Regions from separate parts of the Williamsia sp. z34 genome, predicted to be linked through region 3. Evidence: predicted binding sites of a transcription regulator. Region 3 holds the regulator's gene; each other region holds the start of a gene.
What was found. The regulator LexA, encoded in region 3, represses DNA repair genes until DNA is damaged. The targets are predictions, from matches to a motif close to CGAACANNTGTTCG.
Positions count from the first base shown of each region.

Region 1: the regulator LexA is predicted to act here: its motif matches at 2,147-2,160, upstream of AC51GT_RS19235 (DUF222 domain-containing protein).
Region 2: the regulator LexA is predicted to act here: its motif matches at 1,938-1,951, upstream of AC51GT_RS15025 (DUF222 domain-containing protein).
Region 4: the regulator LexA is predicted to act here: its motif matches at 1,950-1,963, upstream of AC51GT_RS07835 (HNH endonuclease signature motif containing protein).

Region 1 is NZ_JCANWW010000008.1:13,426-16,785, reverse strand. It holds gene casG (steroid-24-oyl-CoA synthetase) at 1-658, shown strand, start outside; gene AC51GT_RS19235 (DUF222 domain-containing protein) at 821-2,032, opposite strand; gene AC51GT_RS19230 (SdpI family protein) at 2,698-3,075, shown strand; gene AC51GT_RS19225 (SDR family NAD(P)-dependent oxidoreductase) at 3,112-3,360, opposite strand, start outside.
Region 2 is NZ_JCANWW010000005.1:332,895-336,254, reverse strand. It holds gene AC51GT_RS15035 (MerR family transcriptional regulator) at 1-83, shown strand, start outside; gene AC51GT_RS15030 (HNH endonuclease signature motif containing protein) at 84-1,064, opposite strand; gene AC51GT_RS15025 (DUF222 domain-containing protein) at 1,033-1,863, opposite strand; gene clpB (ATP-dependent chaperone ClpB) at 2,045-3,360, opposite strand, start outside.
Region 3 is NZ_JCANWW010000002.1:269,413-272,772, forward strand. It holds gene AC51GT_RS05585 (acyl-CoA dehydrogenase family protein) at 1-1,001, shown strand, start outside; gene lexA (transcriptional repressor LexA) at 1,115-1,834, opposite strand; gene AC51GT_RS05595 (LysM peptidoglycan-binding domain-containing protein) at 2,023-2,529, shown strand; gene nrdR (transcriptional regulator NrdR) at 2,620-3,069, shown strand; gene hrpA (ATP-dependent RNA helicase HrpA) at 3,084-3,360, opposite strand, start outside.
Region 4 is NZ_JCANWW010000002.1:740,214-743,573, reverse strand. It holds gene AC51GT_RS07840 (FAD-binding dehydrogenase) at 1-307, shown strand, start outside; gene AC51GT_RS07835 (HNH endonuclease signature motif containing protein) at 220-1,887, opposite strand; gene AC51GT_RS07830 (hypothetical protein) at 2,062-3,120, opposite strand.

The sequences.
Region 1 (3,360 bases), on a different contig from region 3:
CGCGTTCAAGGAGAAATTGCAGGCCAAGTTCGCGTTCGCCCGCAACGCACTGGTCGACAGCTATGGACTGACGGAGTGCAGCACGGCCATCGCCGTCGCGACCCCCGCCGACATCGAGGCGTTCCCCGGCACCCTGGGCCGCCCCATCGTCACCGTGAGCCTGCAGATCCGCGATCCGTTCGGGGAAGTGCTTCCCGAGGGCACCGAGGGTGAGATCTGCGTACGCAGTCCGTTCGTCATGCTCGGCTATTGGGAAGACGAGGCAGCCACCGCCGCCGCCATCGCACCCGGACGATGGTTGCGCACAGGCGATTTCGGCCGCATGGACGGTGGACGGTTGCAGCTCACCGGCCGCCGCTCCGATCTGATCCTGCGCGGTGGCGAGAACGTCTACCCCACCGAGATCGAGCAGTGCCTCGACGAGCATCCCGACGTGGCCGAGTGCGCAGTGGTCGGCGTGCCTCATCCCGACCTGGGCCAAGAAGTCGCTGCCGTGATCGTCGCCCGGCCCGGAGCCTCCGTGACCGAAGACGACCTGCGCGCCTTCGCGACCGAGCGACTCTCGTATTACAAGGTCCCGACGCAGTGGCGGATCACGGAACATCCGTTGCCCCGCAACGCAACCGGCAAGATGATGCGACGCGCGATCACGGTCTGACGAACCAAGACTGACCACCGTGGTGTCGGCGCTCGGCATGTCCCGGCGCCGACACCACAGCCGCTCACACTGTGAAGTTGTCAAAGATGCATGCGCGGTCCCGACACGATCTCGGGTGCGCTGGTGGGAAGCTTTGGTGAAGTGGTGGAGAGTTTGATCTGGTCAGGCGGCCAGGGTCAGGGTGCGTCGGTTGTAGGCCGGTAGAGGTTTTCGCTGCGGATCGATATCGGCCGGCGGGATCATCCACGGGTGTCCGTCCGAGCCCATGATCACGTCCCAGCCGGTGTTGTGGACCGCCATGTGGCAGGTGCGGCACAGCAAGCACCCGTTCTCCAGAGTGGTCAGACCGCCGTCGACGAAGTGCACGATGTGATGGCAGTCCGACCAGCTCGCATGTCCACCGCATTTCACACAGCAGGTGTCGCGAATGATGATGGCCTTGCGGACCAGACCGGTGAAGAGCCGTTTGGGTGGACTGAGATCGATCGGGACGTCCTGCCCGTCGAGGGTGATGGAGGTGATCGACGAATCACACGCCAACATCGCAGCGGTCGCTTCGGTGACCGGACCCATCCACGGCAGGGTGGCAGCCTCCGGATGATCGGCAGGCACGGTGACCATCACCTCGGTGCGCGGCGCTGACACCAGCGTCTGTCCACCACCGCCGCAGTCCAACAATTGATGTAGCGCGTCCGCGCGGCGTTGGGTTGGGGACCGCGGATCATCCGAACCATCTGGCTCAGGACGTGCCCGGGACCAGAGATCCAACGCCGAGTGCAACTTTTCCCCGATCACCGCATCAAGATCGAATGTGCCGACACAGCGGCCCTCGCGGACTTTGTATTCCAGACTGTTCAACGACCGGTCTTCGGCCGGCGGCGGACCACCAGTATCTGCGGCGATCTCGTTGCCCAGTGCGCGGGCTGCGGTGCTGATCTCCGCCGGCGGTGCTCCGGAGATGGCGTGGTTCAACAGTTTCCGCACGAACCCGACCTGCTCCTCGGCGGCGACCGGATCCTCCGACCGCCCGACAACATGGGCGACACCCTTGACTACCGCATCGACATGCTCAGAGGACAGAAACCCATCCTTCGAATACCCGGCCGTACGATCCAACCCGACCAAACCAAGTCCGATGCGCAACCAGCGATACGCCGAAACTGGTGCCGCACCGTTGGCCTGCAACAACTTCGACGTCGTCGACCCCGCCTCACGGGCAATGCCCGACTCGTCGATCACCGCCGCACACACCGCCAGCTGATGCTCGGTGGCATTACGCAGCGTGATCAGATCTTTCACCACCCCCAACACCGCGTTCGCGTCATCGGGTATCGCCAGGTCGACCAGATCGTCGACCATCTCGAGAAGTCGCATGGCACAGCACCTTCCAAGGAGAGAACACACAAACCGGGGCGTCGACCGGGTGTCTCTGCGGGGAAGGCGTCAGATACGTGATGCTCGGGGCCGACTAATTACAGCCTAGTCGATCGAACATACGTTCGCAATGGTTTTTGTGAATCAATTCCGCTCGGACCCAACGTCTTTCGGTAGCAAGACGAAATACCTAACCTCAATCTCGATCGAACAGCCCAATAGACAAGGTGTTGTAACTGCAGGAACCAATGCCGATTCGGCCTGCCCTGCACCAATTGCAGTAGTTTGTCGTTCTTTGGCGGAGTTCTCCAGTCGCAGCGTTTGCGTGGGCGGCCGTTGAGTTCAGGTACGACGTTGGCAAGGGTACCGACCCCCGGATCAGCAGCGCCTTCCCCAATACCGTGGTAGCCCTCGAACCTCGACCTCACCGCACGCAGCGTGGACACCTGAGCCCGCGTTTGCCCGTTGAGGGCCGTCGCGCCAGAGATGAAAGACGCTGCTGCCGCCGGTAACCCGCCCGCAAACTACCCCGCTACTCATCCGCCAACACCTGGATCGCGTCACCCCGGACAGCCGCGTCGGCATCGATTCGCATACAGTCAGGTGTGTTCCAGCGGCACCCGCCGGGAACTCCGATGCACGCAATCTGACGTAGAGGCCGGCCGGTGGCATCATCTGACCTACTGGGTCTGACGGCGTCACTGACGTCGTCGACGCTCATCGTCGCGTTCGCTGCCGGACTGATGCCGCGACTCGTCGGTGACGAGCCGAATCCCGTCATGGGCATACGCACGAAGGCGACTTTGTCGAGCCCTGAAGCGTGGCAGTTGGCCCATCAGGTTGCGCGGCCGCTTCTGCGCCGGGCGGTCTGGACAGCCTTGGCGGGGTTATGCATACAGGTCGCGATCGGCGTCATCACAGGTTTCGGATCTGTGGTGTCAGCTGTCGCTGCAGCCGTCATGTTTCTGGTGGTGCTCGTCGTCCTGCTCTATTCAGCGGTGAAGGGCAACAACGCGGCGAAATCGCTGCGGCCGCGCAGGTAGCAACCGCAGGAGCCCGAAAAAATGCCAGAGACGACCCTAATCGACGGCCGGCGCCCATTGGACACCGTTGATGTGGGCACCACCGTCGACGAAAAGGGTGTTGCCGGTGAGGTAACGGCTGTCATCACCGGCCAGGAAGACGGCAACGGGACCGATGTCGTCCAGCGGATCACCGATGCGACCCATGGGGTTCTCCGCGGCCATGCCGGCGGCCATCTCCGGGTTGGCCTCGACAACCCGCTTATAGGCCTCGCTCTGTGCACCCGGACAGATCACGTTGCAGCA
Region 2 (3,360 bases), on a different contig from region 3:
GGCAGGGTCGAGAGATCTACCTGGAAATGGCTGACAAGCAAACCCACTGGGTCACCGAAGTCCAGGTCGACTTCGTCCGCTGATCAGCACTTTTCGCCGGGCCGCCCAGCCTCGTCGGGGGTGCCCGGCGAATCCGGCGGCTGGACGCCGCACTCGAGTTCACGCTGTTTCAGCTGCTCAATTCGACGAATACGCATTGCCTCCCGAGCCTCGCGAAGCGCCTCGTCGGGGTGGTGCGCCCGGTTGACCATGGGCTTTCTTTCCGGATCGATGAAGGCCGGTGGAATCCAGGCACACCGACCCGCATCCGGTCCTTCGGTGAGCATCACCGTCTGCCATTGATTGACCCCCGGACCGATCAGCTTGTGGTGCTGCGGACACGCCGGTGCCTCGTTGAAGATATCGGTGAATCCGCCGAGCACCCATTCCAAAATGTGATGGGCTTCGGCCCACATTGCCGGATTTGAACATCCTGGCGTCGAGCAACCGCGATGAGCAGCGAACATCGCCAGCCGCTGCGACTCGCTCGCCAGCCGACGCGCCCGCCCGTAGTACAGGATCTCGTTCGAGTGATTCTTGAAGATCGCCAACGATTTGTCGCTGCGCACAGCGAGTTCCACAGCATCACCGATGGGCAGAATCGTTCCGGTCGCCGTATACGCCACACCTGATCCGTACGGCCGCACCGGACTCCGGCTTTCAAGTGGCACAAGTTCACCCGATCGGGTCCTGCTCGGCTCCAGCACCTCCGGCTCGAGAACCTCCACCGATTCCGATTCCGATTCAGGCTCCGGCTCCGGCTGCGACTCGTCCGGTACCTCGGCATCGGCATCGGCATCGGCATCGGCATCGGCAACACCGTCGTCGCGTTCATCGATGTCGATGACCACACCGGCGGCGTCAGGTGAGGACCGCAGCGATTCGTCGAGCTGATCTTTCGTCATCGAGATGATCACCTGCACCGGCAGACCACGGTGCGATCTGCCGAGCTGACCGGACTCGATCAAATACAGCAGCGCGGCCTTCAACGCATCAGTTGCGCTGCGCCTGACTGCGAATGTCATTGTCAGCAGCGGCCTGCAGGATGTCTTTGTCCAGGGCCGGGTCGTCCACCGCGCCCGACGGGGACAGCGGGTCACCAGGATTGTTCATCCCTTTCGCGGCCCAGACGGTCAACATCACGTCCAGCAGGGCGCGCGTCACCGGGTCCAGATGGCCGGTGATCTTCGACATCAAGTTCGTGGACTGATTGCCCAGGCTCAGACCGCGATGGCGGGCGCGGTCCGCATCGTCGGTCAACGTACCGTCGGGATCGAGATACTCGACGATCCGCTCACCGATCCGCTCCACTTCTGGCGGGGTGTACCGCTGGCACAACTCCGCCATCGCGGCCTCGGTGTTCTCCCGCTTTTCCGCATCGACCTTCGCGGGGATCTTGGCCATCACGTCCAACACGATCGCCGCATGCTCGAGATCGATCGCTCCGTCCCGCAACGCCGCCGCTGTCTCCGGATACCGCGGTGCGACGATCTCACCACTGGGCATCACCGATGCGGTCAGAGCGTCCATTGCCTCCAGCCGTTTACGGGCCGCCCCGGGCCGCAACCGCAACAGGTGTTTGAGCATCGCCACCGGCGACCCGAAACCCACCTTCGAAAAAGCCCGCCGCACAGTAACTTCGCGTAATACCGGCAAAGCTGCGGCCTGCAGTCTTCGCGTCGAGGTTTCGATCCGCTGCAGCACCCGCACGCAGTCTTCATCAGACAGCGGCGTCAAATCCGTTGTGGCGATGCGCTCGACAGCCGCCTCGAGCTCGAGCAGGGCAGCATGCGTCGGCATGTCGATTGCGAACTGATCAGACACCCCGGACCCCCCAGCCCCTGTGAACGAACGCGAAAGCGCTTGAAGAGAAGTGTAGCCCCAAAATGCCGAGTAATCAAACGTATGTTCGAACTGATCGAGAGTGTCAATCCTCGTTCCCGCAACAAGCGAGAACCCCTACACCGTTGCGGTGCAGGGGTTCTCGTTCAAACAGTCGGCCAGGTCAGCCGACGACCAACGTCTCGGCATCGTCGCTGGTGGTCACCGGGACAACGTCGCCGTCGGCGATCTTGCCGGCCAGCAATGCCCGGGCCAGCTGGTCGCCGATCGCCTGCTGCACCAACCGGCGCAGCGGGCGGGCACCGTAGAGCGGATCGAATCCGCGGGTGGCGAGCCACTTCTTGGCGTCCTCCGAGACCTCCAGCTGCAACCGACGCTGTGCCAGGCGCTTGCCCAGCTGGCCGAGCTGGATGTCGACGATCGACACCAGTTGTTCGGCGGTCAGCGAGTCGAACACCACGACGTCGTCGAGTCGGTTGATGAACTCCGGCTTGAACGCCGCCCGGACGGCCGCCATCACCTGGTCCTTGTCGCCACCTGCTCCCAGGTTGGACGTCAGGATCAAGATGGTGTTGCGGAAGTCGACCGTGCGGCCCTGACCATCGGTCAGCCGTCCCTCGTCGAGCACCTGCAGCAGGATGTCGAACACATCCGGATGTGCCTTCTCGACCTCGTCGAACAGCACCACCGTGTAGGGGCGGCGTCGAACGGCCTCGGTCAATTGGCCACCGGACTCGTAGCCTACGTAGCCGGGAGGAGCACCCACGAGCCTTGCCACACTGTGCTTTTCGCCGTACTCGCTCATGTCGATGCGAACCATGGCGTGTTCGTCGTCGAACAAGAACTCGGCAAGAGCCTTGGCCAACTCGGTTTTACCGACGCCGGTCGGTCCGAGGAACAGGAACGAGCCCAGCGGCCGGTTCGGGTCGGCGACACCGGCGCGAGCACGACGAACCGCGTCGGACACCGCCTCGACGGCCAGCTTCTGGCCGACGACCCGAGATCCGAGTTCGTCTTCCATCCGCAGCAGTTTCGCGGTCTCACCCTCGAGCATGCGGCCGGCCGGGATACCCGTCCAGGCGGAAACCACCTGTGCCACATCGTCAGGGCCGACCTCTTCCTGCAGCATCACGTCGCCGGTCGGGTCTGCACCCGACTTCTCCATGGCGGCAGCGAGTTCCTTTTCCAGGGTCGGGATGGTGCCGTACCGCAGTTCGGCTGCCCGGCCCAGATCCCCATCGCGCTCGGCCCGCTCGGATTCACCGCGCAGGTTTTCGAGGCGTTCCTTGAGGTCGCGGACCGAGTCGATCGCGTTCTTCTCACCCTGCCAGCGCGCGGAGAGCTCGTTGAGCTTCTCTCGCTGGTCGGCCAGCTCCTGACGGAGCTTGTCGAGGCGGATCTTCGACGCGGCGTCGGATTCCTTCTCCAACGCGACCTCTTCGACTTCGAGCCGACGCACGATGCGCTCGACCTCGTCGA
Region 3 (3,360 bases):
AGAACGGCTTCCTCGCCGTGGATGCACCCGAGGAGTTCGGCGGCGGCGGAGTCGACGACTTCCGCTATCAGGCCATCGTCTCCGAGGAATCCGCCCGCGGTGGATACAGCGGTCTGGGATTCACCCTGCACAACGACGTCATCGCGCCGTACCTGCTGGAGCTGACGACCGACGAGCAGAAGGCGCGCTGGCTTCCCGGGTTCACCTCCGGTGAACTCATCACCGCCATCGCGATGACCGAGCCCGGAACCGGTTCAGACCTGCAGGGCATCAAGACCACCGCCAAGAAAGACGGCGACCACTGGGTGCTCAACGGATCGAAGACCTTCATCACCAACGGCATAAACGCCGACCTGGTGATCGTGGTCGCACGTACCGACCCGGAGGCCGGCGCGAAAGGCTTCAGCCTGCTGGTCGTCGAACGCGGTATGGAAGGCTTCGAACGCGGCCGCAACCTCGACAAGGTCGGCATGAAGGCACAGGACACCGCCGAGCTGAGCTTCGACAACGTCCGCGTGCCCGCCGAGAACCTGCTCGGTGAAGAGGGTCTCGGCTTCATCTACCTCATGCAGAACCTGCCACGCGAACGGCTGTCGATTGCGGTGGTCGCTGCTGCCGCGATGGAGCAGGTGCTGGAGACCACCGTCCAGTACGCCAAGGACCGCAAGGCTTTCGGTCGTTCGATCGGCACCTTCCAGAACACCCGGTTCCTGCTGGCCGAGCTGTCCACCTCGACCACGACGACCCGCGTCTTCGTCGATCACTGCATCGGTCTGCTCAACGAGAAGAAACTGACCGTCCCCGACGCCGCGATGGCCAAGTACTACGCGACCGAGAACCAGGTGCACCTGGTCGACCGGTGCCTGCAGCTGCACGGTGGGTACGGCTACATGCGTGAATACTCGGTCGCCAAGGCGTTCCTCGATTCTCGCGTGCAGACCATCTACGGCGGAACGACCGAGATCATGAAGGAAGTGATCGGCCGCAGCCTCGGGGTCTGACCCCAGGATCTGATCGCTCACCGCCTCGAACGCGAAAGGCGGGGTGTACCGGAAAGTTCCGGTACACCCCGCCTTTCGCACTGTCTGGGGATGATCTGCCTACGACCGGCAGGTCAGAGTCGGCGCATCACGGTGACGACCTTGCCCAGGATGACGGCGTCGTTGCCCGGGATCGGATCGAACACCGGGTTGTGGGGCATCAGCCACACCGCGTCCTTGGTCCGTTTGAACGTCTTGATCGTGGCGTCACCGTCGATCATCGCGGCGACGATGTCGCCGTTGTCGGCCACATTCTGCTGGCGTACGACCACCCAGTCGCCGTCGCAGATGGCGGCGTCGATCATCGATTCGCCGACGACCTTGAGCAGGAACAGCGAACCCTCGCCGACCAGCTCCTTGGGGAGAGGGAAGACGTCTTCGACGGCTTCTTCGGCCAGGATCGGCCCGCCGGCGGCGATCCGGCCGAGCACCGGGACGAACGTCGGCGTGGGCATGGATTCGTCCGGTGTCTGGACCTGACCGGCCGCGGTGGCCGGGTTGAGGTCGGTGTCCTGGATGTTCACCGCGCGGGGCCGGTTGTTCTCGCGCTGCAGGAAACCCTTGCGTTCGAGGGTGCGGAGCTGGTGGGCGACCGAAGACGTCGAGGTCAGGCCCACCGCGTCGCCGATCTCCCGGATGCTCGGCGGGTAGCCGCGTTGGCGGACCGAGGTACGGATGACCTCGAGAACTGCTTTCTGGCGAGGGGTCAGTGAGCCCTCGGCGAGTGGTTCGGTGGCGACCACAGTGGTCGCGGCCCCGTCCGCCGGTGTCGGGGGCTGGGTTGTATCGGCCATCAGGTCCTCCAGTTCATGCGGTGTCGGGCGGGGTCCATGGGACAAAGATAGTGCAAATGGTCACAAGTCTCAAACATTTGTTCGAGAAGGCGTGGCGCTTTGTCGGAGGCCCGTGATACAAATCGAACACTCTTTCAATCGAACGAGTGATCGAATAGGGATTGAACCGATGACCGAGGACTGAACCCATGACTGCAGCCACCACCATCACCCGGCCGGCCACAGCTCGGCCTGTTCACCACCCCGAGAGCGATACCGCCACGCGCACCACGCGCCCGGTACGGCCCTCGGACACGACCCGCCCCGCCGGTCGCCGACTGTCCGCGCAGCGCCGCGTGGCCGTCTCCTGTGCCGCATCGCGTAACTCCGAGCAGCGGATACCGACCGAACGTGAGATGGTTTTCGTCCGTAGGCGCGCCTGGGCGGGCGCGGCGGTCACCGGCGTGGGGCTGATGCTGGTGGTCGCCTTCATGACGTTCTTCGGCGGAGTCATACAGCAGTCGAGCGATCCGGCCCGGCTGGGCACCGAGGTCGTCCGCGTCCAGTCGGGGGAGTCGTTGGGCGCCATCGCATCACGTATCGCCCCCGAGATGCCGACCGAGACCGTGGTCGCAAAGATCATGGAGCTCAATGCAATGAACAACTCGGCACTGTCGGTGGGTCAGGCATTGGTCACCCCGGTCTACGCGAGGTAGACGGTGGAGGGGCCGCGATCACGGACGGTATCCTCGAAGGCAGAGTGTCTGGTCAATCCGCCCAGGCCGTCGACTGTCGAGGGATCGTGCATGCATTGCCCGTTTTGCAAGAACGAGGACACCCGCGTAGTCGATTCGCGAGTGGCGGACGAGGGGCAGGCCATCCGTCGTCGCCGTGCCTGTTCGCAGTGTGCACGCCGCTTCACCACGGTGGAGACCGCGGTGCTGTCGGTGGTCAAGCGCACCGGCGTCACCGAACCCTTCAGCCGCGAGAAGGTCATGCGCGGCGTCCGCCGCGCCTGCCAGGGCCGTTCGGTGGACGACGACAAGTTGCAGCATCTCGCGCAGCAGGTGGAAGAAGCCGTGCGGGCATCGGGTTCGGCGGAAGTCCCCGCCAACGAGGTGGGTCTGGCCATCCTCGGCCCGCTCCGGGAACTCGACGAGGTCGCCTACCTTCGATTCGCCTCGGTCTACCGGTCATTCGACTCGGTGGACGATTTCCAGAAAGAAATCGACGACCTCAGGTCGAGCAAGTCCTGACGACACCCCGCGGCCTAACGCAGGTCGCGGATCGCCTTGATGGCACGCTTTTCTGAAATCGGGTATGCGGTTCGGAGCTGTTGAGCGAACAGTCCGACTCGTAATTCCTCCACTATCCAGCCCGCCGCCTCGCTGACCGCATCGCGACGTTCCGGTGGAATCGTCCGCAGGTGGTCGGTCCACGCGGCCACCACGCGGTCGATGGCTGCCATCGACGCGGAATCCCGTGCAGCCGAGGCGGGTAGCTGTTCCAGCCGGGCCAGCGCAGCATCGAGGTAGCGCGGGATCTCG
Region 4 (3,360 bases), 470 kb from region 3:
CCTCAGTGACAAGCTGATTCGAGTCGCAGCGCCCCACCGCCTCGAAGACCCGAAATACGGTCCGATGATCGCTGTTCGCCTGCACTTGGTGACGCGCAAGACCCTGGGCGGTCTGGAGACAAACCTCGACTCGCAGGTGATCCGCTCCGATGGCAGTGCCTTCGACGGTTTGTACGCTGCCGGTGAGGTCGCGGGATTCGGTGGCGGCGGGGTGCATGGCTACAACGCTCTGGAGGGAACCTTCCTGGGCGGATGCATCTTCTCCGGTCGCGCGGCCGGACGTGCACTGGCGCGTGACCTCGGGTAGTCGCTAGTCGGTCTGGTCAGGATCATCGACCTCCGGTTCGGCTTCGGGTTCTGGCGCGGATTCGCCGTTGTCGTGATCGCGGGAGAGTTTTTGTCGGTGTTGTGCGAGTGAGTCCTGGCGGTCGGCGAGCACTTTTTGCCAGGCTGCTGCGAGGGTTTCGTTGACATGCTGGGCCCGGTTGACCCGCGTTTTCTTTCCGGATCCACCGACGCCGGCGGTATCCAGCCGACCCGACCCGTGTCGGGGCCTTCGGTGATCATGATTGTTTGCCACTGATGCGGTCCATCACCGATGAGTTTGTGGTGCGGCGGGCAGGCTGATCCCATCATGTCGATGTCGGTCAAACCACCATTGATCCAGGCAAGTAAGTGATGGGCCTCGACCCAGGTCGCCGGATTGGTACAACCAGGATGCGAACAACCGCGATCCCGGACGAACAACGCCAACCGTTGCCCCTTCTGCGCGGTCCGTTTGGTCCGGCCGAGATACAACACCTCAGCGGAGTGGTCAGCAAACACGGCCAGATATTTGTCCGACCGGGCCGCCAAATTCAGGGCCTCGTTGACCGGAATGTCCACTCCCGACGCCGTTCTGGCGATCCCCGCGCACTCGTCAAGCTGCTCTTTGGTCATCGTGATGACCAACTGCGCCGGCAAACCCCGATGCGACTTCCCAAGCAGGTTGCACTCCAAAATCGTCTTCAGGATCGCCTTGAGCGCGTCGTGGAATTGTTCGCCCTTCGAGCGGGTATCCCGCTCAGCGGCAGCCTTGATCAACTCTTGGTCCTGTTTCGGATCATCGGACGCCCCGGTCGGCGAGTTGGGGTCGGCTGGATTGTTCATCCCCGGCGCCGCCCACACATCCATCACCGTCCTCAACAAGGCCAGCGTTTCCGGATCCAGGGTGCCGGTGATCTTGGCCATCAGATCTACCCCCTGATCCCCGATACCCATCGACCGTTTACGGGCCCGATCCGAATCATCAGTCAACCGACCATCGGGGTCGACCCGGGCCAACACCGCGCGACCGGCGGCGGTCAGCTGGGTGGGATCTTGGCCGACGGCCTCTTCGGTCATCCAGTGATCGACCACGTCATAGACAGCCGGATCCGAGGCCGACGGGATCTGCTTGCGCACATCCAACATCACATCCATATGCGCCACCCCGATCAAACCGCGTGACCACGCCTGCTCGGCCGCAGGGCATTTCGGCGCCAACACCTCACCCTGCAACGTATGGAATCGGCCGACCGCCTCCAGGCCCCGGATCCGGGACATGGTTTGCCCTTTGGTCAACCGCAACTCGCTACGGGTGAAACCGAACAACGACGAATACCCGGCTTCGGTAAACGATGACCGATCCGAGACCCGCAACAGGTGACGCAACCCGGTGAACTCAACCTTACGAGCGATCCGTTCATGCACCCGCACAAGCTCATTGACTTCCGCGCCAGACATATCGGAATCAGCGCAGTCCGCGATATCGGCAACGAGCAACTCCAACTCGAGGTACATGCGCACCAGTACCGGAACCGGCGAGGAATCAACCGAAGAGTCAACAGGTGGATCGTCAGACATCATGCCCCCCAGCACATCTGATCAAAACGCTTACGATCAGGATACACCGGAAATCGACTATGTGTCGAATGTTTGTTCGACTAATTTGGGTCCTGGCCGGACCAACCTGGGCGCGAGACAAAGCGTTTGCGTGGGCCAGATGTGATCGGCGCCAGGCGGTTTGCTGTTGCTCGATGATTACGGCCGGCCGACGGGTTCGGGCGATACGGACTTGACCTCGGCGGCATCGTCGGTCGCAGCGACGGCCTCGTCGTGTGCCCGCGGTCTGGCTTGGCGGGCCCGGAGCTCGAGGTGGTAGGAGATGATCGCCAAAGTGAAAAGACCGACGCCCAGGTTGGCCAAAGCGCCGAAACCGTCGGTTGCGAAGTCAACCAGTGCGTTGAGCATCGTGAACGTGAGTGCGGCATAGCGCAGGAGTTGCAGTGGCCATGGTTTGTCCGTCCGCTTCCGGGCCATCATCGCCGGCACCGAAAAGGCCAGCGTGACAACGGCGCTGACCATCAGGATGACCGTGGCGATGTTCCGTCCGCCGAAGTCCAGTTCGACGTGGTTGCTTTCGTAATACGTGTTTCCCAGCGTCACGCCGACGGTGGAGAATGCAAAGGCGACCGTCGCCGAAAAGATCATCAGCCAGGACACGATCGGGAGCCACCGCGGATGCCGGAAGAAGTTCGGCACCAGGCGAGGTGCCCACTGCTGTAACGCATACAGGCGGGCAGACGCGATGGGTGCGCCGATCAAGAGTTCCCGAATACTTCGCGCGGACGCCGGGTCGGCCCCGAGTTCTTCGGCCTGCTCGACCATTCGTAACGCGAGTTCCCTGCGGTGCGCCTGGAGTCCCCGGGCGACTCCGTCGGCCGCGATGGCGGCCGCGGACGCGAGATTTTCGTTGGCGGTGAGCGGCCTGATCTCCCTCATCATTCGACCGATGATGATGACGACCACCACCAAGACATACATGATTTCGGCGGAGGGCCCGTAGAAGTAGTCGTTGTCCTTCGTGACGAACTTGCCCACCTCGTCCAGGAAGAGCCCGAATCCGATCCCGCCGAACAGGACCGTGAGTACGCGCGAACCATAGCCGAGAAACCACCAATTCACCAGTAGTGCAAGCATCATCAGCGCGCCACCGTAAAGCGCGTGGGCGATGTGCAGGGTGCCGCCGCCGACCTGCGGGTAGTCGGTCAACCAGAGATATGCCCGGGTGACCAGGATCGTGGCGATGGCGATGATCATGAACGCTTCGGCGGAGGACGTTCCCACCGCGTTGCGGGTGAACAATCCGAGTCGAGGTGCCTGGCGAGTAGAAGGTGGCACTGCATTCCTCGGCTCTGTGAAAAGTGAACGCGGACAATGTACGTCGGATTATACGGCGCCGCTGGTCTGATATGGCCTATTGGTCGGGACGCGAGAGGGCTTTTGTTCGATTTCCTTCTAGGCCGGGTGAGCTGGGGTGATAGCGCCTATTCTTTGCAG